2 regions of the Cryobacterium sp. TMS1-13-1 genome follow, and region 2 is predicted to be linked to the other one. Evidence: predicted binding sites of a transcription regulator. Region 2 holds the regulator's gene; the other holds the start of a gene.

Region 1 (15,670 bases), on a different contig from region 2:
CTCGGCACCATTTTCGGCATCGCCACGAGCCTCGGCATCGGCGTCGCCCAGCTCAACTACGGCCTCACTTTTATGTTCGGAACGCCGGAGACCCTGCTCGTGCAGGGCTCGCTCATCGCCCTGAGTGTGGTCATGGCCACGATCTCCGTCGTCTCCGGGGTCGAGAAGGGCATCCGTCGACTGTCCGAGCTGAACGTTCTGCTGAGCGTCGGCCTCATGCTGTTCATTCTGATTGCCGGCAACACGAGCTTTCTGCTCGACGCCATCGTCCTCAACATCGGTGACACCCTGAGCCGGTTCCCGGCCATGACTCTCGACACCTTCGCCTACGACCGCCCCGATGAATGGCTCAACTGGTGGACCCTGTTCTTCTGGGCCTGGTGGATCGCCTGGGCACCGTTCGTCGGGCTGTTCCTAGCCCGCATCAGCCGCGGCCGCACCATCCGCGAGTTCGTTGCCGGCACCATGATCGTGCCGTTCGCCTTCATCCTGATCTGGATCGCCGTGTTCGGCAACAGCGCGCTCGCCATCGTGATCGGCGGAGATGCCGGCTTCGGCGAGGTCGCCATGAATTCGCCGGAGCGAGCCTTTTACTCGCTGCTGGCCGAGTTCCCGTTCGCCCCGGCCACCGCCGCGATCGCGACCTTCACCGGACTGCTGTTCTATGTCACGAGCGCCGACTCCGGCGCCCTCGTCATGGCCAATTTCACCTCGCATCTCAAGGACTCCGAGTCCGACGGCCCGAAGTGGCTGCGCATCTTCTGGGCGGTGACCACCGGAGTGCTGACCATGGCAATGCTGCTGGTGGGCGGCATCCCGACCCTGCAAAATGCCACGATCATCATGGGGCTGCCCTTCTCCGCGGTGCTGCTGCTCGTCATGCTCGGGCTGTATCGGGCGCTTCGGTTGGAGCAATCGCTCACCGACAGTTACCGGGCCAGCCTGCCCGGCCTGTTGTCCGGCCGCAGCACCGACCCGGCCCGGGCGCGCAACTGGCGTCAGCGGCTGACCCGCGCCATGAGTTACCCTGGCCCACGCCAGGCCGAACGCTTCGTGTCGAGCGTGGCCCTGCCCGCCCTGCAGGAAGTGCGTGACGAGCTCGTGACGCAGGGTGCCGAGGTGACCCTCTCGCAGGGCGTGGTCGATGGCCTGCAGATTCCGCACCTCGACCTCAACGTGTCGATGGGCGACGAGCGCGGTTTCAAATACCAGATCTACCCCGTGCAATTCGACACTCCGACCTATGCGGTGCGTTCGGCGAGCGCCAGCGGCAAGTATTACCGCATGGAGGTTTTCTCCCTCGAGGGCAGCCACGGCTACGACCTCATGGGCTACAGCAAGGAGCAGGTCATCACTGACGTGCTCGATCATTACGAAACCCACCTCGACTTTCTGCACCTGAACCGGGCAGAGCCGGGAAACACCGCCCTCGCCGAGGACCAGGTGGCGAAAGACAATTGGGAAGCCGATTTCGAATCGGACGAGGTCAAGCAATGAACACACCGATCGATACCGCGCCGCCGGCCACGCTGTTCATCAGCGGCGCCTGGGTACCAGCGAGCGACGCCGGCACCCGCGAGATCCGCTGCCCGGCCGATCAGAGCCTGGTCGGCACGGTCAGTGAGGCGACCACAACGGATGTCCATGCTGCGATCCGCGCGGCCCGCACCGCCTTCGACAGCGGCCTGTGGAGCAGCGTTCCGGCGCCCGAGCGTGGTGATTTTCTGCTGCGCGTCGCCGCTGAACTGGGCGTGCGCCGGGCCGAATTCGCCCGCGCCGAAACGCTCGACACCGGCAAACGTCTGGTCGAGAGTGAAATCGATATGGACGACATCGCGAACTGCTTCGCCTACTTCGGCAAGATCGCCGGGCAGGACAGCGGACGCATCGTCGATGCCGGCGATGAAAACGTCGTCAGCCGCATCGTGCACGAGCCCGTCGGGGTCTGCGGCCTGATCGCGCCGTGGAACTACCCATTGCTGCAGGCCGCGTGGAAGATCGCCCCGGCCCTCGCCGCCGGTAACAGCTTCGTGCTCAAGCCGAGCGAGCTCACCCCGCACACCAGCATGCTCATGATGGTGCTGCTGGACGACCTCGGGCTGCCGGCCGGCGTCGCCAACCTCGTGCTCGGCGCCGGCGCTGTGGCCGGGGCCCCGCTCTCTAGCCACCCCGACGTCGACCTGGTCTCGTTCACCGGCGGTCTCGAGACCGGCCGGAAGATCGCAGCGGCCGCCGCCGGAACGGTCAAGAAGGTCGCCCTCGAACTCGGCGGCAAGAATCCCAACGTGATCTTCGCCGACGCCGACTTCGACGCCGCCGTGGACAACGCGCTGAACGGCGCGTTCGTGCACTCGGGGCAGGTCTGCTCGGCCGGCGCGCGCATCGTGGTGGAAGCATCCGTTGCCGAGAAGTTCGTCGACGAGCTCGTGCGCCGGGCCAACCAGATCCGTCTCGGCGGACCGTTTGACCCGGAAGCCGAAACTGGGCCGCTGATCAGCGCAGCGCACCGCGACAAGGTCACCGCCTACGTTGCGAAGGGCATCGCCGAGGGCGCCCGCCTGCGCTGCGGAGGAACCTGGGGCGCAGGCGACCTCGCGCAGGGCTTTTATTACACGCCGACCGTGCTCGACCAGGTTTCGAGCGGCATGTCCGTCGTGAACGACGAGGCTTTCGGCCCGGTCGTGACGATTGAAACCTTCGAGACCGAAGCCGAGGCCGTGCGTATCGCCAACGACACCGTCTACGGCCTGGCCGGAGCGGTCTGGACCCAGGACGCCGGCAAGGCCCAGCGCATGGCCAAGGCCTTGCGGCACGGAACCGTCTGGATCAATGACTTTCACCCCTACCTGCCGCAGGCGGAGTGGGGCGGCTACGGCCAGTCCGGCGTTGGTCGCGAGCTCGGCCCGATGGGCCTCGGCGAGTACCAGGAAACTAAGCACATTTACCAGAACACCGCACCGGCCGTCACCGGCTGGTTCGCCGCACGTTAGGACCACCGTTGACCGTACTGACCCAGACCGACTTCGACTACATCGTGATCGGTGGTGGTTCCGCCGGGGCCGCTGTCGCCGCCCGGCTGAGCGAGGATCCTGCCCTTGAGGTGGCCCTCGTGGAGGCCGGTCCCGACGACCGTGGCATCGACGTCATCCTCCAGCTCGACCGCTGGATGGAGCTGCTGGAGAGCGGCTACGACTGGGATTACCCGATCGAGCCGCAGGAGCACGGCAACTCGTTCATGCGCCACGCCCGTGCCAAGGTGCTCGGCGGCTGTTCCAGCCACAACTCCTGCATCGCGTTCTGGGCTCCGGCCGAAGACCTGAACGACTGGGCATTCAAGCACGGAGCCACCGGCTGGGAGGCTAAGAACATTTTCCCGCTGTTCCGGCGTCTGGAAACCAACGAGGACCCGGCCCCGCACCACGGCCAGGACGGCCCGGTGCACCTGATGAATGTGCCGGCCACCGATCCGTGCGGCGTTGCTCTCCTCGACGCCTGCGAGCAGTCCGGAATCCCGCGCACGACGTTCAACTCCGGCACGACCGTCGTGAACGGCGCGAACTTCTTCCAGATCAACCGGCAGGCGGACGGAACGCGCGCGTCGTCATCCGTTTCGTATATTCACCCGATTCGGGATCGTGCCAACTTCACTCTGCTCACCGGCATGCGCGCCCGCAAACTCACCTTCGACGAGAACAAGCGCTGCACCGGCGTGCAGGTCGTCGATGCTCCCGGCGGCAAGACTTACCAGCTCACCGCGCGCGCCGAGGTCATCCTCTCGGCCGGCGCCATCGATTCGCCCAAGCTGCTCATGCTTTCCGGCGTCGGTCCGGCCGCGCAGCTTGCCTCCTTCGGCATCGAGGTACTCGCGGACTCCCCCGGCGTCGGCGAGAACCTGCAGGACCACCCGGAGGGCGTGATTCAGTGGGAAGCGAAGCAGCCGATGCCCGAGACTTCCACCCAGTGGTGGGAAGCCGGCATCTTCACGACCACCGAGGAGGGCCTCGACCGCCCCGACCTCATGTTCCACTACGGTTCGGTGCCCTTCGACATGCACACCGCCCGTCAGGGTTACCCGACGACGGAGAACGGGTTCTGCCTGACGCCGAACGTCACTCAGGCACGCTCCCGCGGCACGGTCAAGCTGCGCTCGAGCGACTATCGCGACAAGCCCATGGTGGATCCGCGCTACTTCACCGACCCACACGACATGCGCGTCATGGTCGCCGGCATCCGCAAGGCCCGGGAAATCGTGGCCCAGCCGGCCATGGCCGAGTGGGCCGGCGAGGAACTGTATCCGGGCGCCGCTGTGCAAACGGATGCCGAAATCACCTCGTACATCGAAAAGACCCACAACACGGTCTACCACCCGGCCGGAACCCTGCGGATGGGCGCCGTCGACGATGTGCTCGCGCCGCTCGATCCCGAGCTGCGGGTCAAGGGAGTCACCGGCCTGCGCGTCGCCGACGCGTCGGTCATGCCGGTTCTCGTCACCGTAAACCCGAACATCACCACGATGATGATCGGTGAGCGCTGCGCCGACCTGGTGAAGGCGGCCCGCAGCATCCGCTGACCTGCGCCGAGGTGTGAGTCCGGGCCCGATTTTTGCGAATAATGCGGTCAGCCTCACACCTCGGCGGCGGAACATGAAAAAAGTGGGCGCCTCCCGAGGGAGACGCCCACTTTTGTGTGGTGCTAGCTGGCGGGGACTTAGAAGTCCATGCCACCCGAGGGGTCGCCGGCCGGAGCCGAGTTCTTCTCGGGCTTGTCGGCAACGACGGCCTCGGTGGTGAGGAACAGTCCGGCAATCGACGCGGCGTTGAGCAGCGCGGAGCGGGTGACCTTCACCGGGTCATTGATGCCGGCAGCGATCATGTCGACGTACTCGCCGGTGGCGGCGTTGAGGCCCCATCCGACGGGCAGGTTGCGCACCTTGTCGGCGACAACGCCGGGCTCCATACCCGCGTTGAGAGCGATCTGCTTGAGCGGAGCGTCGATGGCGACGCGCACGATGTTCGCGCCCGTTGCCTCGTCGCCGACGAGAGCGAGAACTGCTTCGCTCTCGAATGCGGTCTTGCCGGCCTGGATCAGTGCAACGCCACCACCGGCGACGATGCCCTCTTCGACGGCAGCCTTGGCGTTACGCACTGCATCTTCGATGCGGTGCTTGCGCTCCTTGAGCTCAACCTCCGTTGCAGCTCCGGCCTTGATGACAGCAACGCCGCCAGCAAGCTTGGCGAGGCGCTCCTGGAGCTTCTCGCGGTCGTAGTCGCTGTCGGTGTTCTCGATCTCGGCGCGGATCTGCGAAACGCGACCGGCGATGGCTTCGACGTCGCCGGCACCCTCTACGATCGTGGTCTCGTCCTTGGTGATGACGACCTTGCGGGCGTTACCAAGCAGGTCGAGCGTGACGTTCTCGAGCTTGAGGCCGACCTCTTCCGAGATGACCTGTCCGCCGGTGAGGATGGCGATGTCCTGCAGCTGAGCCTTGCGACGGTCTCCGAAGCCCGGAGCCTTGACGGCGACGGACTTGAAGATGCCACGGATCTTGTTCACAACGAGCGTGGCCAGGGCCTCGCCGTCGACGTCTTCCGCGATGATGAGGAGCTGCTTGCCGGTCTGGATGACCTTGTCCACGATGGGGAGCAGGTCCTTGATGTTGGAGACCTTGGAGTTGACGATCAGGATGTAGGGGTCTTCGAAGACCGCTTCCTGACGGTCGGGGTCGGTGACGAAGTACGCCGACAGGAAGCCCTTGTCGAAGCGCATGCCCTCGGTGAGCTCGAGTTCGGTGCCGAAGGTGTTCGACTCCTCAACGGTGACAACACCTTCCTTGCCGACCTTGTCGATGGCCTCGGCAATGATCGCGCCGATTTCGGTGTCGCCGGCAGAGATGGAAGCAGTGGCCGCGATCTCTTCCTTGGTTTCGATTTCCTTGGCGCTGGCGATGAGCTCGGCGATGACAGCTGCCGTGGCCTTCTCGATGCCACGCTTGAGGCTGATCGGGTCGGCGCCGGCTGCGACGTTGCGCAGGCCTTCGCGAACCAGAGCCTGGGCGAGGACGGTTGCGGTGGTCGTTCCGTCGCCGGCTACGTCATCCGTCTTCTTGGCGACCTCTTTGACGAGCTCGGCACCGATCTTCTCGTACGGGTCGTCGAGCTCGATCTCCTTGGCGATGGACACACCGTCGTTGGTGATCGTGGGGGCGCCCCACTTCTTCTCCAGAACGACGTTGCGGCCGCGCGGGCCGAGGGTGACCTTGACGGTGTCGGCGAGAATATTCAGGCCGCGCTCAAGCCCACGACGGGCCTCTTCATTGAATGCAATGATTTTTGCCATATGTGTAACTCGTCCCTCCCGGACGTTCCAAACGATGATGGGGTTAGCACTCAGATGACGAGAGTGCTAGATCGATTCTGGCACTCTGGGGTCGAGAGTGCAAGCGAGCATCCGGGGTGATGCCGGGCTATCTGCAGCTGTCAGGGAACGAGATCGGCCGAGCCGGTGCCGTTGGGCACCAACTGGAACCAGGTATTGCCCGGTGCCAGCCGAATTGTCACTCCGTTGGCGTCGATGAGGCGGATCGGCGACGTCTGGGCGTCCTTGCTCCAGGTGGCCGCGAGGGTCTTGCCGCCGGACGAGATTGACGCTTCACCGGAGGCGATCAATTCGGTCTTGGGGATACTGTCGGAGACGGTTACATCGACCCGCAACACGACCACGTTGGTGGCCTTGAGCTGGGCCCCCTCGGGGGTCAGGTCGGGCGCGCCATCCTGAGCACGCAGGTAGGCGGCCGCCTCGGCGTTCCAAGTCCAGCTGCGGGCGCTGGAGTTGGAGAATCTGGTGTTGATCACCGAAATCGGCGTACCGTCCGTGGCAGCGGATGCCGCGGCGAGGGTGGCCGCGTAGGCGTACTGCTGGGCGGGCGGGGCGACGGAGGCATTGCGGTTGACGAATTCCGACGCGGCGAGGATCACGTTGTGCGGGGCTGACGTAGCGGAGGACCGCGAGAACAAGCCGCTCGTGTCGTAGTCGAAGATGGCGCTGATCTGGCCGGTCGCATTCATCGCGTCGACGAATCGCTGCTGGCCGCCGGAGTAGGCGACCAGGCCGCCGAACGGCGCGATAATGTCGGGGTCCATCGGCCGAATCGACCGCACCGGTCCGAGCTGATCGGGAATGCTTGACTGCCAGACCGCGACATAGCGGGTGATGCCGCCCTCGACCAGTTCTTCGAACACGAGGTCGGTACGTTCAATGGCAACCTGCGGCCGGGCCGCAACGTGGTTGTCGATCTTGGCCGCCAGCGACGGGTGGGCCGACGAGCCGCCTTCGACGCTCAGCCCGGTTAGCGGTGCGATCTCGGTCGCCGCCGGGGCGACATAGTCAGAGGTCCAGGCCGTGCCGGTCGGTGTTGAGGATGGGGCCGGGGTGCTGCCGCTGCACGCGCTCAGGAGCAGTGCCGGCAGCACGAGGGCGAGCAGCCCCGCGGCCCGAAGCGGTCGAGCGGTGCGGGCCGTATTTTTCATAGTCACCGGTAAACACTAACGCCGCCCGTTGCAGCGGGCGGCGTTAGTGTGAAATGCGAGGCGGGTTAGGCCGGTCGAACCGATTCAGCCTGCGGGCCTTTCGCTCCGGCACCGACCTCGAAGACGACCTGCTGGCCTTCTTCAAGAACCTTGTACCCGCTCATATCGATGGCGGAGTAGTGGACGAAGACGTCTTGCCCTCCCCCATCGACAGTGATGAAGCCGAAACCCTTTTCAGCGTTGAACCACTTTACGGTTCCGTTCGCCATGTGTTACTCCTTGCTCAGTTTTCAACGGCAACGGCCCATTGGCTGTTCCGGGCCGTGCCGCAGAGATTGCGTTCATTCTGTGCGAGCAGCAAATCCCCGAGAGCAAGACGTCTGTTGCAAGTTTCCTTGGGCGAGCTTTCTTGATCCGGGCGGATATTGCCCGAACAAAATGTGTGACCAAAACGCACATTACTGAAATCGGAACAGAAGACTAGGGGCTTGACGAATCAAATCGTGGCCGCTAAGACCACGGCTTTCGCGTTTTGCTCAGTCAACCGGTGAAACATAGTCGTTGCCGACGACGACGGTCATACTGGCGCCGGAATCAACGAAATTGGTGGAGACCACGATCTGCGCTCCCGGAAGCGAGGCAGCGACGCCGCGGGCGGCGCCTTCCTGGCTCGCATCGGCGTAGTAGATCACCGTGGTCGCCTCAGTGTCCGTGCTGGCGTTCCCGGTGGTATTGACCACCCAGCCTGCAGCGGTGAGTGTGTCCCTGACGGATGCTGCGACGCCGTCGTTCGCGGACCCATTGAGCACGTTGATGGTCTGCGCCGGGTCGACGGTGGCAACGGCAGTGGGGACGGCGGTCGCTGTCGGCGTCGCGGTTGTGCTGCTTGCGGGCAGCCCGGGAATGTTGGAGAAGTCGAGGCGATTGTTGATTGCGAGGATGCCGACTGCACCGATGGCGATCAACAGCCCGGTGGCCCCCAGCGCCCACCAGAATCCGATCCAGCCGCGTCCTCTCTTGCCGGGGGCGCGGTGGGCTCCCACCCGGTCGAGGGCATGCGTGTGGGTGTCGAAACGGTCTTTCGCAAATTTTTGCGCCATGGTGGTGGAATCCTTGGTTGGCCGGCCGGGCCGGAATCGAGCTGCAGCGCAAGGCTCCGTGCTGGCCGAAAAGCGGGTGGGTGCCTAGTCGCGGGTGGGCAGCGAACGACTGGCGCGTGCCTCGGATCGGACGGAACGCATCCGCTGCAATCGTTTCACCAGCATGGGATCAAAGGCCAACGCCAACGGCGAGTCGACCAGTGCGCCCAATAATTGATAGTACCGGGCGGTCGACAGGCTGAAGGTGGCCCGGATGGCCTCCTCCTTGGCGCCGACGTGCCGCCACCATTGCCGTTCGAAGGCGAGCACGGCCTGGTCGCGTTCGCTCAACTGGGTTGTCGGGGCGTGCTCAGTCATTGCTGCATCCCTCCCCCGGTTGGCTGTCTGTCAGGCTCATCCTATTTGCGGGCGGCTGAATGTTGCCTCCGGCACGCCCTGCCGTGGTGGGACACGCCGTGTGGAATGCGCGCGGGGCCAAGCGAGTTTAGGCTTAGTAGACGCGGCCAGTGCCCGGTCGCCGGAACGAAGGGATCTGAACATGGACTACGCAATCAAGAAATCAGACAGCGAATGGCGCTCCGAATTGGGCGCGGAGAAGTTTGCGGTATTGCGCGAAGCCGGCACCGAACGCCCCGGCACCGGGGAGCTGCTCGACGAGGGTCGGGCCGGCCTCTACACCTGTGGTGCCTGCAACGCGGAGCTGTTTCAGAGTGGCACCAAGTTCGATTCCGACTGCGGCTGGCCGAGCTTTTACGAGTCGGTTCGGCCCGAAGCGGTCGAACTGCTCGAGGACCGCTCCATGGGAAGCGTGCGCACCGAGGTGCGCTGCGCGAAGTGTGGCTCGCACCTCGGCCACGTTTTTCCCGACGGTTTCGGCACTCCGACCGGGGACCGGTACTGCATGAATTCGCTGTCGCTCAATTTCACGCCCGCTGAGTAACGCGGTGGCAACGACGGAGGCGGTTGCCAGCACGGAAGTGGCAGGTTCGGCCGGAGCGAGTCCTGGTGTTCCCAGCCGGGATACGACCGGTTTCAGAACGGATACCGCGGCGGTCTTCAAAGCTGTCACTGACCGGCGCAGTTACTCCAAGGTGACGGCGCTCGCCCCCAGCCGGGCGGAGTTACTTCCGCTCGTGGCGGCGGCCGCGCGGGTGGCCGATCACGGCGCGTTGCGTCCGTGGCGGCTGCTCGAGCTGCGCGGCGACGCCCGCGACCGGCTCGGAGCGGCGTTTGTGGCGGCATCCGCTTGTGAAGGGCTCGAAGCGATCAAGCTGGCCGGCAAGCCGCTGCGCGCACCGCTGCTGATCGCGATCGTCGCGTCACGGCAGGTGAACTTCAAGGTGGCTGGCTGGGAACAGGATGCCGCGGCTGCGGGTGTCGCGCACCTTCTCACTCTGCTGCTCGAAAACGCCGGCTGGGGGGCGATGTGGCGCACCGGGCCGTTGGTGCGATCGGCGCCGGTGCGAGTGTTGCATGGCCTTGCCGACGGGGAAGAGCTGCTTGGCTGGCTCTACGTTGGGGGAATTCCCGAGGAGTCGAAACCGTGCGTGCGGCTGTCGATTGATCCGGAGGAGTTTTTGGGGGTGCTATAGCTCGGGGCCGTACGCTTCGTCCCCGGCCCACCTTGGAGCGCCTGCCCGTGATCTATCAGGGGCCCCTTTCCGGGCCCGGGCGGAAGGGACAGGACGTTCAAGGGCTGCGGTCAGGTGCGGGCGTGGCCGGGCCGGTGCCAGCGCACCGCGGCGATGACCACGGCGACGAGGGCGAGCGCGGTTCCGGCCAGAGTCGTCACGCCGAGCGGATGCCCCTGAGTGGGCGCGAGCAGATCCAGCGCAAGGGCGCAGAGCAGCTGGCCGGCGACGATGCACAGGCCGAGCATGAGCACGCCGGTGGTACGCACGACGAGCGCGGCGCCGGCGATGAAGATGCAGCCGATGAGCCCGCCGGTGTAGAGCCACGGGTTGCCCGGCAGATCGAGGGCGAAACCGACCAGCAGACCGTGCACGAGCGCCGCGAGTACGAGTGCGACGGATCCGGTGAGAAAGTTCAGAAAAGTTGCCGTGAGCGCACTCTGCGCGGTGACCCGCACCTGACCGTTCACGGCCTGCTGCCAGCCCTGGCCGATACCCGCCACGAGGGGTAGCACGAGCAGCCAGAGCGCGTCGCTGCCGCCCAATTCGCCGCTCACCGTGCAGGCTACGGCGACCAGGGCGAGCACCGCGCCAACGATTTTGGACGCGTGCAGCGGTCGGCGCCCACCCGGACCGATGCCAAACCGGTCCATGAGTACACCGCTCACGGTCTGACCGGCCACAACGGCGACGGTGAACAGGGCGATGCCGAGTGGCGCGGCGACAAGGCCCTGCGACAGTACGAACAGCGCGCCGGCCAGGCCGCCGAACAGGTGCCACCAGGACAGGGTTTTCGCTCGCACCGCGCGAGTGACGAGTTGCAGGCCGCGGCGCCCGCGGCGGAACACGACGAGGCCAAGGCTGAGAATGACCAGCCCGGAGCCGAAGGAGATGACGGCGGCAGTGAATCCGTCGCCGATTTGATGCCCGAGTTCGCCATTCACGCGCGATTGCACGGCATACATGGCCCCGATCAGCACCGAGAACACGAGCGCCAGCCAGATCGGCACAGCGGATGCTGCTGGCGCGGCTTTAGCATCCGTTCGGATCCGTGCGCTGTCCTCTATCACTTGGCAATACTACGAGATGGGTGCGTGCGGGTTCTGCCCGGTGCTGCCCAGTCGGGCTCCGATTCGCCCGGGGCCCACCTTAGGTCGCCGGGCCCATGATCTATCATGGGCCCAGTTTCCGGGCCCGGGCCCGGTCGAAAACAGCGCGCGGGGCGAGGCTTGGCGCGTCAGGCAGCGCGCACCTCGATTTCGCCGGGGGCTGCACCCTCGCTGCCGAAGACCAGGCGGCGGTTGGCGATCTTGTCGGTGAAGAAGCGATCGTGGCTGACCACCACGACGGCCCCGGGAAAGTGCACGAGGGCGCGTTCCATCACCTGGGTGCTCGACATGTCGAGGTGGTTGGTCGGCTCGTCGAGCAGCAGCACCGACGCTCCGGAGAGCAGGCATTGCGCCATGGCAACGCGGGCGCGCTGACCGCCCGAGAGAGCACCGATCTTCTGTTTGAGGTCGGCCTCGCTGAACTGGAACATGGTCAGAAAACGGTTGACCGACTTCTTGGTCGCGGTGAGGGCGAGGCTGCCGGGCATGGCGTTGACGGCATGACTGACGGTGTCGCTCTCGTCGAGTTCGGCGAGAATCTGGTTGTACGAGACAACGCCGGCGCCGCTGGCCCAGGCGACGTCACCGTGGTCGGCGCTCTCCTCGCCGGTGAGCACCCGCAGCAGGGTCGTCTTTCCGCTGCCGTTACTGCCGAGCACGACAATTCGGTTGCCGCGGCGCACCTCGAAACTGAGGTTTTCGAACAGCACCTTGTCGCCGAAGCTTTTGGCCAGGCCGTCGACCCGGCAGAGGACGTCCTTGACGTGCAGATTGCCGTAGATCTCGGTGATGATCTGGTCGACCGGGCGCGGTGTGCGCGACTTCTTGATGTGCGCCAGCTGGTTGCCGAGCTGACGACTCTCGGCCTTGGCGGCCTCCCGACGGTCGGCGATCCCCTCGGCTTCGAAGGCGAGCAGCTCGGATTCGTGCACGAACTGTGCCTCGAGGGTCTTGAGCCGAAACTGCTTCTGCACGATGTACTCGCCGAAGTTGCCGGGGTACTCGTGCAGGTGAAAGTTCTCGACCTCGATGATGCGGGTGACGACAGCGTCGAGAAACTTACGGTCGTGCGAGACGACGATGGCAGCACCCTTGAAGCTCTTAAACCAGGCTTCGAGCCACTCAACCCCGGCCACGTCGACGTAGTTGGTCGGCTCGTCGAGCAGCAGTACGTCGGGAGCTTCCAGCACGATCTTGGCCAGGGCAGCCCGGTTACGCCAGCCGCCGGAAAGCTCATCGATCGCGCAGACGCGGTGCGCCTCGTTGAATCCGAGGGTGGTCAGCGCGGTGTCGATGTGCCGCTTGTAGTCCCAGCCGTCCAGCCGATCCATCTCCTCGAACAGCTCGCCTTGCCGCCCGATCAGCCGGTCGAGTTCGGCGCTGGCCGAGGAATCGAGGGCGATCGCCGCATCAATCGCGGCGAGCTCGGCCTCGACTGCCTTCACGGCCACGAACAGTTCGTCGAGCACCTCGGTTATGGTCTGTGCACCGTTGAGTTCGGAGAACTGGGAGAAATAGCCGACCCGAATGCCATCTTCGAGGGTGACCTCGCCGGCATCTGGCGAGATTTGGTCGAGAATCAGCTTGAGAATGGTGGACTTGCCGGAGCCGTTCTTACCGATCAGACCGACCCGGTCGCCGGGTTCGAGGCGAAAGAACGCCTCGCGCAGAATCTGCGTGTTCTCAAAGCGGATGCTGACATCGTTCAGCCGGATCAGGCTCATGTGTTTTTCCTCCCGGGGTTTCTGCGGCGGGCATCCGCTCGAAAAACCCCAGCCATCAGTGTACGTGGCGGCCCTGTGGGACCCTGGCGGCACAGAAAAACCCCTACATCCCAGTCGGGAGTAGGGGGCGAGAGGGCCGGCCACGGGACTTGAACCCGTAACCCCCACTTTACAAGAGTGGTGCGCTACCAATTGCGCCAGGCCGGCATGAGACCAGGGCCTCGAAAGACCATCCTAAATGATTCCCGGGCCTTTGCCGCCATCGGCCAGGCGAAGCGGATGCAACGGCGCGAGCAGCAGCATCCGCTTAATAGCTACCCGGCGGGTGTCGGGGTGGGGGTCGGCGTCGAGGTCGAGTAGGTCTCGCCGAGTGCCTGCTGCACGAAGGAGGCGAATTCCTTGGGGTCATCGAGCGAGCCGGTGTAGGGCTTGCCGTTGACCAGAACGGTCGGGGTGCCGGTGATGGCCTTGATCGACGAGTTGGCGATCGGACCGTCGAGGGAGCGGTCGGTGGCGGCCTGAACCCAGGACTCGAAGGTTCCGTCATCGATGCAGGTGTTGATGCTGGAGAGCGCGGTGCGCACTCCGGAATCCTTGACCACGGCCTTGAGCTCATCGTTGCTGCGGCCGGGCTTGTTTTCCTCAGGCTGGTCAACGAACAGCGCCGAGTTGAAGTCGAAGAAGTCATCGGGCGAGTAGTTGGCGACGCAGGCGGCAGCGTTGGCCGCTCGCAGGGAGTATTTGGTGCCGGCGGACTTGCTCTTGAGAATCGACACCGGGTGAATTTCGATGGTGGCGGCACCGGAGTCGACCCACTCGGCGATCTGCTCGGTATTGGCTGCTTCGAAGTCCGCACAGAACGGGCAGAGGTAGTCAAGGTAGACGCGAATGTTGGCGACGGCGCCGGTGGGATCGGGTTCGGAGGGCCGAGCGGCGGCGTCGGGCTGCAGCGCCGGGGTGAGGGCCGTGATCATGCCTTCGCCGATGAGGACGCCATCGCTCGCCATGTTCCTGGGCCCGGGACCGGCCGGTTTGATCGAATTGACGATGATGACGGCAACGAGCACGACAATGGCGATGCCCGCGATGCCGATTCCGCCCTGCAGAAAGACCTTGTTGCGGCGGTCCTTCTTCTTCTGGCTGACGCGCAGCTGCTTGGCCTTGATGCGGGCCGCGTCACGGCGTCGGTTTTTTGAGGGACTGCTGTCGCTGGGTCCGCCAATAGTCATAAAGATCGCTTTCGAGAAGTGAGCGCGCACGTTGGCGCATCTTTCGAATAGTAGATCCCCTGACTGGGAATCGACCAAACGGGGCGGGCGGGCGAAAACCGGCAGCGGGGCATCCGTCGTGCGATAATAAAAAGGTCGTGTGCTTCGGCGTGCGGCGGACAAATCCTATTCACAACGGATCGTCCGGCACGTTCCTGCCGGTGAAGGAGTAATAATCATGGCTTCAGTGACCTTTGACAAGGCAACTCGGCTCTACCCTGGTTCCACCAGGCCCGCTGTTGACCAGCTCGACCTGCAGGTCGCCGATGGCGAGTTCCTGGTTCTGGTCGGCCCGTCCGGCTGCGGAAAGTCCACCTCGCTGCGGATGCTCGCCGGCCTCGAAGAGGTCAACGACGGCAACATCCTCATCGGTGACCGCAACGTGACGGATGTTCCGCCGAAGGACCGTGACATCGCCATGGTCTTTCAGAACTACGCGCTGTACCCGCACATGACCGTCGCCGAGAACATGGGCTTCGCGCTCAAGATCGCCGGCATCAACAAGGACGAGCGTGCCGCCCGCGTACTCGAGGCCGCCAAGCTGCTCGACCTGGAGCCCTACCTCAGCCGCAAGCCGAAAGCCCTCTCCGGTGGTCAGCGTCAGCGCGTTGCTATGGGACGCGCGATCGTGCGTCAGCCGCAGGTGTTCCTGATGGATGAGCCGCTCTCCAACCTTGACGCCAAGCTGCGCGTGCAGACGCGTACCCAAATCGCCTCGTTGCAGCGCCGACTCGGTGTCACGACCGTCTACGTGACCCACGACCAGACCGAGGCGCTCACCATGGGCGACCGGATTGCGGTACTCAAGGACGGCATCCTGCAGCAGGTAGGTTCGCCCCGCGACCTGTACGCGAAGCCGCAGAACGTCTTTGTGGCCGGCTTCATCGGCAGTCCCGCGATGAACCTGTTCCTCGCGGACACCGTCGACGGCGGCATCAAGTTCGGCACCGCGACCGTTCCCGTGCAGCGCGACACCCTGGCCAGCTCCACCGGCAAGAAGGTCACCGTGGGAATCCGTCCGGAAGACATCCAGATGTCGTCGACCGCCGGCGAGGGCCTGCAGATCGAAGTCGACCTGGTCGAGGAGCTCGGCGCCGACGGCTACCTCTACGGTCACTCCACGATCGAGGGCAAGCGCACCGACATTGTCGCTCGCGTCGACGGCCGCTCGCACCCGAACGCCGGCGAGACGGTGTACCTCACGGCTACCCCGAACCACCTGCACGTGTTCGACGCTGAAACCGGCCTGCGCCTCGGCGGCGCCGTCACCGACTAGTCAGCTTTTCGAGTATTTTGGCTTTCGGCTGGAGGG
Region 2 (9,248 bases):
GGGCGGGGTCTCCTGCTCCTCGGTACCGGGGCGCAATTCGTCCATCGGAAAGCTCAGAACGTCGGTGGGGCCGGGCTCATCCATCCACTGCACGTGCAGCTGTTCCATGGCGCCCTCGTCGACCAGCACAATGGCGAGTTCGGCGTCGGCGTGCACGTGCATGGTGTCGAGCGCGAAGGCAGCGAGGCGCTGAATGGCGGCCTCATCGACCGGGATGGTCGACTCGTTGTTGATTTCGATGCTCAACTGGCACTCCGTTTCGGGTTGCGGCCGGGCGCATTGGAACTGCGCTGGGGGCCTTGAGTAGCAAATGCGCGCGCTTCGGCGCTCTCCTGACGGAGGGCCTGCTTCTGCGCGTCGTACTCGGTGTAGGCATCGACGATGCGCCCGACGAGCGAGTGCCGCACGACATCGGCACTGGTCAAATACGAAAAGTGGATGTCGTCGATACCGTCAAGGACGCGGGTCACCAATTTCAAGCCGCTGCTGCCGGCCGGCAGGTCGATCTGGGTGACATCGCCGGTGATAACCATCTTGGAGCCGAAGCCAAGGCGGGTCAGGAACATCTTCATCTGCTCGGGCGTCGTGTTCTGGGCTTCGTCGAGCACGACGAAGCTTGCGTTCAGGGTGCGACCGCGCATGTAGGCGAGCGGCGCGACCTCGATCGTGCCGGCCGCGAGCAGTTTGGGGATCAGTTCGGGGTCGAGCATTTCGCCGAGCGCGTCGTAGAGCGGCCGCAGGTAGGGATCGATCTTGTCGGTGAGCGTGCCGGGCAGAAAGCCGAGCCGTTCGCCGGCCTCTACGGCCGGGCGGGTCAGGATGATGCGCTCGACCTCTTTGTTCTGCAGGGCTCGCACCGCCTTCGCCATGGCGAGGTAGGTCTTGCCGGTTCCGGCCGGTCCGATGCCGAACACGATCGTGTTGTCGTCGATCGCATCGATGTATTCTTTCTGGCCGATCGATTTGGCCCGAATACTCTTGCCACGGGCGGTCAGAATTGGGGCGCCGAGCTGAGCGGAGGGGCTCACGGAACTGTCGGCGGCCAGCATCCGTGCCGCGGTGGCCACTTCGGTCTGGCCGAGGTCGTGGCCGGTGCGCAGGGCCAACTGCAGCTCCTCGATCAGGCGACGCACGGCCTCGACGTCGTCGGCCGAGCCGCCGAGCGTCACGTCGTTGCCGCGCACGTGCACGTCGACCTTCGGGTAGGCGGCCTCGATGGTGTTCAGGTAGCGGTCTTCGGGACCGAGCAGGCGCACCATGGCGACGCCGTCAACGGTGAAGCGCAGCTCCCTGTTGGAGTCAGCTTTAAAAGGATCAGAGGGCGCCAAGCGAGTCCTCCCCTAGGTGATCAGACGCTTCGGGGCTGCCGAGCACGTGCGCGTGCACGTGGAAGACCGTCTGGCCGGCGGCCGCCCCGGTGTTGAACACCAGACGGAACTGTCCGTTGGTGCGTTCGGCCGCGATCTGCTCGGCCACGGCGACGAGTTCGGCGAGCAGGGTGGGATTGCCGGCGGCGAGCTCGACCACGTTCTGATACTGAGGGTCTTTCGTGGTGACAACAACGTGCACCGGGGCTTTGGGTGCAATGTCGAGGAAGGCGATGATGTGCTCGGTTTCGGCCACGATCGTCGCCGGAATCTCACGCGCGATGATGCGGCTGAAAATGGTCGGTTGGGCGACGGAAGAAGACATACCTCTATCTTAAGCGGCGCTATCAGCGGCACGCACTACCAGCGGCACGCTCTACCAGCGACCCAAAGTCGCATTGAGGATTGCGAGGGCGGCTGGCCCCGCGGTCGATGTGCGCAGCACGGTGTCGCCGAGGCGTACCTGGCTCGCGCCGGCCTGCTCGAGCAGGAGCAGTTCGGCCGGCGTTATTCCGCCCTCGGGGCCGACGACGAGCAGAATGTCGCGGTCGTCGGTGGGGACGGCCACCTCGGTGAGGCGACCGGTCGCGGTCGGGTCGAGCAGCAGCATCCGTGTCGTGGCGGCCAAAACGGCCAGCTGCTTGGTGCTGGTCAGCTGGGCGACATCGGGCAGCCAAGCTCGGATCGACTGTTTGCTGGCCTCACGCACGATGCTGCTCCAGCGTTCGTGGCCTTTGGCGATCTTCGCGCCGTCCCACTTGGTGATGGAGCGGGCTGCGGACCACGGGATGACGCCGTCGACGCCGAGTTCGGTGGCGGCCTGAACGGCCAGTTCGTCCCGGTCACCCTTGGCGAGGGCCTGCACCAAGCGGATGCGCGGCGTCGCCGCCGCCGTCTCGCTCGCGTCATCGACGAGGAGGGTCAACTGCAGAGCGTCCGCCGTCAGCACGGCTCCCTCCAGCAGCAACCCGGCCCCATTACCCAGGCGGAGCCGGTCCCCGGGGCGCACCCGGCTCACCGTGACCGCGTGCCGCGCCTCGGCGCCGTCCACGGTGACCACCTGCCCCGGGCGGCACTGCGCCGCCCGGAGCGTTTCCTGCAGGTAGAAATGTGCCACGTCAGCCGAGGAACCGGTCGCGCAGCTTCGCGAACAAGCCCTGCTGGTACTGGCTCAGGGTCGGTGCCGGAGCCGCGTAGCGGGCTGCGAACTGTTCGATCAGGTCGCGTTCCTTGTGGTCGAGCTTGGTCGGAGTGAGCACGTGGATGCCGACCTTGAGGTCGCCGCGGCCACTGCCGCGCAGCTTAGTGATGCCGCGATCCTTGATCGTGAGTACCTCTGAGCTCTGCGATCCGGGGCGAATCTCCACCTCGATGTCACCGTCAAGAGCCTTGACGGTGACGGTGGTGCCGAGAATCGCACTGGTCATCGGCACGTCGAGCGAGCACATCAGGTCGTCGCCGTCACGGCTGAACACGTCGTGATGGCGCACCTTCATCTCGAGGTACAGGTCACCATTGGGACCGGCAGCCGGGCCGGCTTCGCCGCTGCCGGGCATCTGCAGGCGCAGGCCGGTGTCGACGCCGGCCGGAATGTCGACCGGAACGGTGCGGCGGGCGCGAATGCGGCCCTGACCGGAGCAGGTCATGCACGGGGTGGCGATGATGGTGCCGTAACCGCGGCAGGAACCGCACGGGCTTGACGTCATCACGTTCCCGAGCAGGGAGCGCACGGCGCGCTGGATGCTGCCCGTGCCGTGGCAGATGTCGCAGGTGATCGGCGAGGTGCCGGGCGCACAACAGGAGCCCTTGCAGGTCTCACAGACGATCGCCGTGTCGACCTCCAGGTCGCGGTGCGTGCCGAAGATGACCTCGTCGAGGTCGAGGTCGACTCGAATCAGGGCGTCCTGGCCGCGTTCGCGGCGCGAGCGCGGACCACGGCTGCTGCCGCCGCCGCCGCCGAAGAAGGTCTCGAAGATGTCGCCGAAGTTGCCGAAGTTCTGCCCGTCGAAGCCGCCGTTCTGGCCGCCGCCCTGGTCGTACTTTTGGCGCTGCTTGGCGTCGCTCAGCACGTCATAGGCGTGCGTGATGCTCTTGAACCGTTCGGATGCTTCGGCGCCGGGGTTCACGTCGGGGTGCAGCTCGCGGGCGAGGCGACGGTAGGCCTTCTTGATTTGGTCGGTGGTCGCGTCGCGGTCAACGCCAAGCGCTTCGTAATGGTCAGCCAAAGGTGGCTCTCCTTGATTTTTTGATGATGGTTGTTCGAAATGGCACAGAGCCTAAATGGCACAGAGTCTAAATGGCACAAAGTTCAGGTCTCGCCGAGCAGGCGGGAGAGGTACCGGGCGACGGCGCGTACGGCCGCCATATTGTTGGAATAGTCCATGCGGGTCGGCCCGAGCACGCCCAGCCGGGCCAGGTTGCCGCCTGCGGTATAGCCGCTGGTCAGCACGCTCGCTTCCGGCAGGCCGAAGGCCGCATTCTCCCGGCCAATACTCACCGAAACGCCGTGCTGGTCGGTCTCCATCTCGCCGAACAGCCGCAGCAGCACGACCTGTTCTTCGATAGCTTCGAGTACCGGATAGATGCTGCCGGAGAAGTCGTCTTCGGTGCGCACCAGGTTTGCGGCCCCGGCCATGACGAGCTTCTCCTGACGGTTGGCTCCGACCTGGTCGGCGACGGTTCGCGTGATCAGGTCGACGATCGGCTGCAGCGCCGGCGATCCCGGCCAGACGCTCGCGGCGAGGGCGACGCTCGCCTCGGCCATGCCCAGTCCAACGACCGTGACATTGAGTCGGGCGCGCAGTTCGCCGAGCGTCTGTTCGTCGAATGCCCGCGGCAGGTCGATGACCCGCTGCTCGACCCCGCCAGAATCGGTGATCAGCACCGACAGGATGCGCGTCTCGGTCAGCGGCACGAACTCGATGTGCCGAACCCTGGCGCGGGACAGCGAGGGGTATTGCACGAGCGCGACCTGGTGGGTGAGCTGCGAGAGCAAACGCACGCTGCGCACGAGGACCTCGTCGAGGTCGGCAGAGTGACCCAGGAAAGTTTCAATGGCCTGACGCTGGGCCGGGGTCAGCGGACGCAGGTCGGCCAGATGGTCGACGAAGACCCGATAGCCCTTATCGGTCGGGATACGCCCCGAGGAGGTGTGCGGCGCCGCGATCAGCTCTTCTTCTTCGAGCAGGGCCATGTCGTTGCGAATGGTCGCGGCGGAAACACCGAAGGAATGCCGGTCGACGATGGATTTGGAGCCGACGGGTTCGCGGGACGCGACGTAGTCCTGCACGATGACGCGCAGCACATCGAGCCCACGGTCGGAAACCATTTCGCCCGCCTTCCTCTTTTTCCGGTCCAGCTTCAATTGAGCGGATGCCCCGGGTCGGCGCGCCTCGAGCACGCCGGAACGCAGGTTTGCCGGCACGTCGTTGGCACTCGCATCCACTGACTGCCAATACTATCGCGACCGGCCGTGTTCCGGCTGAGCGCACCCATTGCCAGTATCGCGAACCGAGCGTTTAATTACCGCTATACGCTCCTTCCGGAGTTCAGTGAAAGGCACGATCATGAGCGATCCACAGGCACAACCTCCCGGTGATTCCAACTACCGTGACCCTAATGCTGGGCAGCCGCCGTATGGCCAGCAGCCCGGTACGGGCAGCCCATACGGCCCCCCTACAGCCGCAGCCCCACTCTCGGAGGCCGACGACCGGCAATGGGCCTCGTTTGCGCACCTCGGCGGCATCCTGAGCTTTCTTCCGTCGCTGATCATTTGGCTGGTCTTCAAGGACCGCGGCCGCCTCACCAATACCGAGGCGAAGGAGGCGCTTAACTTTCAGATCACCCTCGTGATCGGATACGTCGCAATAAATGTCGTCTCGTTCATCCTGGCGATCGTCACCTTCGGAATCGGCGGCCTGCTCATCGGCCTGACCTGGCTGCTCTGGGTGGCCGGAGTCATCTTTTCGATCATTGGGTTTCTGAAGGCCAAGGACGGCCAGAACTACCGGTATCCGGTCGCGATTCGCCTGATCAAGTAGCGCGCGGCCCGGTCCAATACGCATCTCGGACGGTTAGTCTGGAGGGGTCTGGCTTGGCTTGTCCGACCCCACACAGTGCTATTGCACGCAATGGTTCTTCCCTGGATGTCGTCGGCAACCCATCGCCAGATCCACCGCGTCCAGACCGACCACGCTCGAACAGGAGACCGCATGTCCGAGAACGATTCACGCACAAATCCGTATGAATCCACCCCGCCGCAAAACCCGTACGCGCAGAGCGTCCCGCCGACGCCGATGAGTCCGGCCGACGAGAAGATGTGGGCGACCCTGATTCACGTCGGCGGCATCCTCTTCGCCTTTGTTCCCGCACTCATCGGCTATCTCGTGCTGCGCGATCGTGGGCCGTTCGTTCGTGCCCACAGTGCGACGGCTTTGAACTTTCAGATCACCCTGATGATCGTCTATGTGGTGGGCACCGCGTTGACGGCGATCCTGATCGGCTACCTGATTGTGCCGGTGGCCTGGGTGCTCGGCATCATCTTCTCGATCCTCGCCGCACTCGCGGCCAACCGCGGCCAGGGGTATTCCTACCCGCTGACCATCAGATTTTTCAGCTAGCGCACGCTCTTAGTCGCTCAGCCGCCGCACCACGGCGTCGGCCAGAAGCCGTCCGCGCAGGGTCAGTTCAATGGTCCCGGCGAGGGCAGCTTTGGCGTTGACGAGCTCGTCCGCGATCAGGCCGGCCACCTCTCGGCGTCCGTCCGCTGACAGCGATGCGACCGGGATACCGGTGCGGATGCGGCTCTGCAACAGGATGCCCTCGAGTTCGCGGGTGGGCGCGTCGAGCGTTTCGCGACCGGCTGCCGGGGACAGGCCGCCGAGCATCCGCTCTGAATAGGCTGCGGGATGTTTGACGTTCCACCAGCGCACCCCGCCGATGTGGCTGTGGGCGCCGGGGCCGATGCCCCACCAGTCCTGGCCGGTCCAGTAGGCGAGGTTGTGGCGGGAGCGGTGCACGTCGCTCGTAGCCCAGTTGCTAACCTCGTACCAGTCATAGCCGGCGGCGGCGAGCAGTTCGTCGGCGAGTTCGTAGAAGTCGGCCTGTTGGTCGTCGTCGGTCGGGGCGATCTCGCCGCGGCGAATCTGCCGCGCGAGTTTGGTGCCGTCTTCGACGATGAGCGAATAGGCGCTGAGGTGGTCTGGGTGCAGGCTGAGCGCCTGTTCGAGGCTGGTGCGCCAGTCGGCGAGCGACTCTCCCGGCGTGCCGTAGATGAGGTCGAGGCTCACGTCGAGGCCGGCGGCGCGGGCCCAGTCCACCACGAGGGGCACCCGCTCCGGGTCGTGGGTGCGTTCCAGGGTCGCCAGCACGTGCGGCACCGCGGACTGCATGCCGAAGGACACCCGGGTGAAGCCGGCCTCGGCGAGGGCGCCGAGGTAGGCGGCATCGACCGAGTCGGGGTTCGCCTCGGTGGTCACTTCGGCGTCGTCGGTCAAGCCCCACTGGTCGCGCACGGCGCCGAGCATTTTCGCAAGGTCGGTGACCGGCAGCAGCGTGGGAGTGCCTCCCCCGAAGAACACCGTTGCCACCGGGCGTTCGGGCACGCCCGATGCGGTGAGGATGCGGCTGGCGGCCTCAACCTCGAGCACGGCTTGGCTGGCGTAGTCGCTCTGCTTGACGCCGCGCAGTTCGGTCGCGGTATAGGTGTTGAAATCGCAGTAGCCGCAGCGCACCCGGCAGAACGGCACGTGCAGGTAGACGCCGAAATCGCGTTCAGCGGCGTTGACGGCTGCCGAGGCCGGCAGAAGGCCGTCGTCGGGTGCCGGGTCGCCGATGGGGTGGGGTCCGGCCATGGGTGGTGCTCCAGTACGTTCTATTTGATCGCACCCGCGGGGTGCAAAGCCCGCAGATACAACTTGGTGAATTTGGCCTGCTGAAAGCGCAGCACCGGCCAGGCCAGTCGGTAATACCAGGTGCTCGGCCGCGAAAAGGAGCGGATCGTCAACCAAACCGAGTCGTCCTCACGGTGCTCGACGATGAACGATTCCTCACCACTCTCCGGGTGACCGGCCAGGGTACCGTAGGCGAACCCGATGCGGGCGGCCTCGTCGATCACGTAGACGACCCGCACCGGCGCGGTCACGTGGATCGGTCCAACCCGCATCTGGAGTGTGGCCGTCATACCGTTCGCAATATACGGGGTGCCATCCTCAGCGAAGGTCGCTTCATTGACCGGATGCTGCTGCCCACCCGCCGGCGTGCCGTCGGGTTGAAAAGTCACCGGCGTGTACTGCACGCCGGTTCCGTTTTCGAGGTCGGTCACCTCCATGCCGCTGCCGCGCTGGATTCCCCACGTCATCAGCAACTTCGTCGCGGCTTCAAAGCGTTCCGGCGAACTGCCGAGCCTGACGCTCTGCTCCATCGGCCGGTAGCCCTTGGGCGGATAGCTCATCAGGTCGGGCGCCAGCGTACCGCCGATGGCAGCGTAGCTGACGGCGGCGTCGGTGAAGGTGGCCCTGCGCATCCGCTTTACTTCTTGTCTTTGGTCTCGATGTCGCCGCTGAGCGCGGCGATGAAGGCTTCCTGCGGCACTTCGACCCGGCCGACCATCTTCATGCGTTTCTTGCCCTCTTTCTGCTTCTCCAGCAGCTTACGCTTGCGCGAGATGTCACCGCCGTAGCATTTGGCCAGCACGTCTTTACGCATCGCCGAGATACTTTCGCGGGCGATGATGTGCGCGCCGATCGCGGCCTGAATGGGCACCTCGAACTGCTGGCGCGGAATCAGCTTGCGCAGGCGCCCGGTCATCAGCGCGCCGTAGGCGTAGGCCTTGTCCCGATGCACGATGGCAGAAAACGCGTCGACCTGTTCGCCCTGCAGCAGAATGTCGACCTTGACCAGGTCGGCCTCCTGCTCGCCGGAGGGTTCGTAGTCGAGCGAGGCGTAGCCGGCGGTGCGGCCCTTGAGCATGTCGAAGAAGTCGAACACGATCTCACCGAGCGGCATCGAGTAGCGAATCTCGACCCGGTCTTCGCCGAGGTATTCCATACCGAGCAGGGTGCCACGGCGGCTCTGACAGAGCTCCATAATGACGCCGACGTAGTCTTTCGGCGCGAGAATCGCGGCCTTGACCATGGGTTCGAGCACCTTGGCGATTTTACCGGTGGGGTACTCGCTCGGGTTGGTCACCGTGATGGTGCGCTTGTCGTCGGTGGTGACCTCGTAGGGCACGCTCGGCGCCGTGGTGATGAGGTCGATGTTGAATTCACGTTCGAGGCGTTCGGTGATGATCTCGAGGTGCAGCAGGCCGAGAAACCCGCAGCGAAATCCGAAACCGAGGGCGACGGATGTCTCCGGCTCGTAGCCGAGGCTGGCGTCAGACAACTTGAGTTTGTCCAGTGCTTCGCGCAGCGCCGGATAATCGCTGCCGTCGATCGGGTACAGGCCGGAGAACACCATGGGCTGCGGTTCGTCGTAGCCGGGCAGCGCGTCGGTAGCCGGGCGCACAGCGGTCGTGATGGTGTCGCCGACCTTGGACTGGCGCACGTCTTTCACACCGGTGATCAGGTAGCCGACCTCGCCGACCTTGAGGCCCTTGCTCTCCACGGGTTCGGGCGAGATGACGCCGATCTCGAGGATCTCGTGGGTCGCCTTGGTCGACATCATCTGAATTTTTTCGTGGGCCTTGAGGTGGCCGTCGATCATGCGCACGTAGGTGACGACGCCGCGGTAGCTGTCGTAGACCGAGTCGAAAATCATGGCGCGAGCGGCGGCATCCGGGTTACCCTTCGGCGCCGGAATCATCGTCGTGGCGAGGTTCAGCAGCTCTTCAACACCGGCGCCGGTCTTGCCGGAGACACGCAGCACGTCTTCGGGGCGTCC

What was found. Region 2 encodes HrcA, which represses chaperone genes, less so after heat shock. Its sites were predicted from a motif close to TTNGCACTCGNNNNNNNCGAGTGCNAA; they were not measured.
Region 1: groL (chaperonin GroEL) is a predicted target of HrcA. The motif match lies at 6,380-6,406, and genes of this name have one in related genera.

The regions. Positions count from the first base shown of each region.
Region 1 covers NZ_SOGX01000018.1:178,887-194,556, forward strand. Annotated here, with positions in the region: gene betT (choline BCCT transporter BetT) at 1-1,497, shown strand, start outside; gene E3T31_RS15875 (aldehyde dehydrogenase family protein) at 1,494-2,990, shown strand; gene E3T31_RS15880 (GMC family oxidoreductase) at 2,999-4,570, shown strand; gene groL (chaperonin GroEL) at 4,708-6,336, opposite strand; gene E3T31_RS15890 (DUF3048 domain-containing protein) at 6,477-7,526, opposite strand; gene E3T31_RS15895 (cold-shock protein) at 7,592-7,795, opposite strand; gene E3T31_RS15900 (LytR C-terminal domain-containing protein) at 8,063-8,626, opposite strand; gene E3T31_RS15905 (DUF3263 domain-containing protein) at 8,711-8,983, opposite strand; gene msrB (peptide-methionine (R)-S-oxide reductase MsrB) at 9,165-9,566, shown strand; gene E3T31_RS15915 (nitroreductase family protein) at 9,571-10,218, shown strand; gene E3T31_RS15920 (DMT family transporter) at 10,329-11,327, opposite strand; gene E3T31_RS15925 (ABC-F family ATP-binding cassette domain-containing protein) at 11,495-13,090, opposite strand; tRNA gene E3T31_RS15930 (tRNA-Thr) at 13,225-13,297, opposite strand; gene E3T31_RS15935 (thioredoxin domain-containing protein) at 13,405-14,319, opposite strand; gene E3T31_RS15940 (ABC transporter ATP-binding protein) at 14,537-15,634, shown strand.
Region 2 covers NZ_SOGX01000010.1:740,892-750,139, forward strand. Annotated here, with positions in the region: gene ybeY (rRNA maturation RNase YbeY) at 1-246, opposite strand, end outside; gene E3T31_RS12820 (PhoH family protein) at 243-1,259, opposite strand; gene E3T31_RS12825 (HIT domain-containing protein) at 1,315-1,692, opposite strand; gene E3T31_RS12830 (16S rRNA (uracil(1498)-N(3))-methyltransferase) at 1,744-2,484, opposite strand; gene dnaJ (molecular chaperone DnaJ) at 2,486-3,592, opposite strand; gene hrcA (heat-inducible transcriptional repressor HrcA) at 3,676-4,695, opposite strand; gene E3T31_RS12845 (DUF4870 domain-containing protein) at 4,934-5,407, shown strand; gene E3T31_RS12850 (DUF4870 domain-containing protein) at 5,579-5,986, shown strand; gene hemW (radical SAM family heme chaperone HemW) at 5,996-7,219, opposite strand; gene E3T31_RS12860 (DUF1990 family protein) at 7,240-7,890, opposite strand; gene lepA (translation elongation factor 4) at 7,896-9,248, opposite strand, start outside.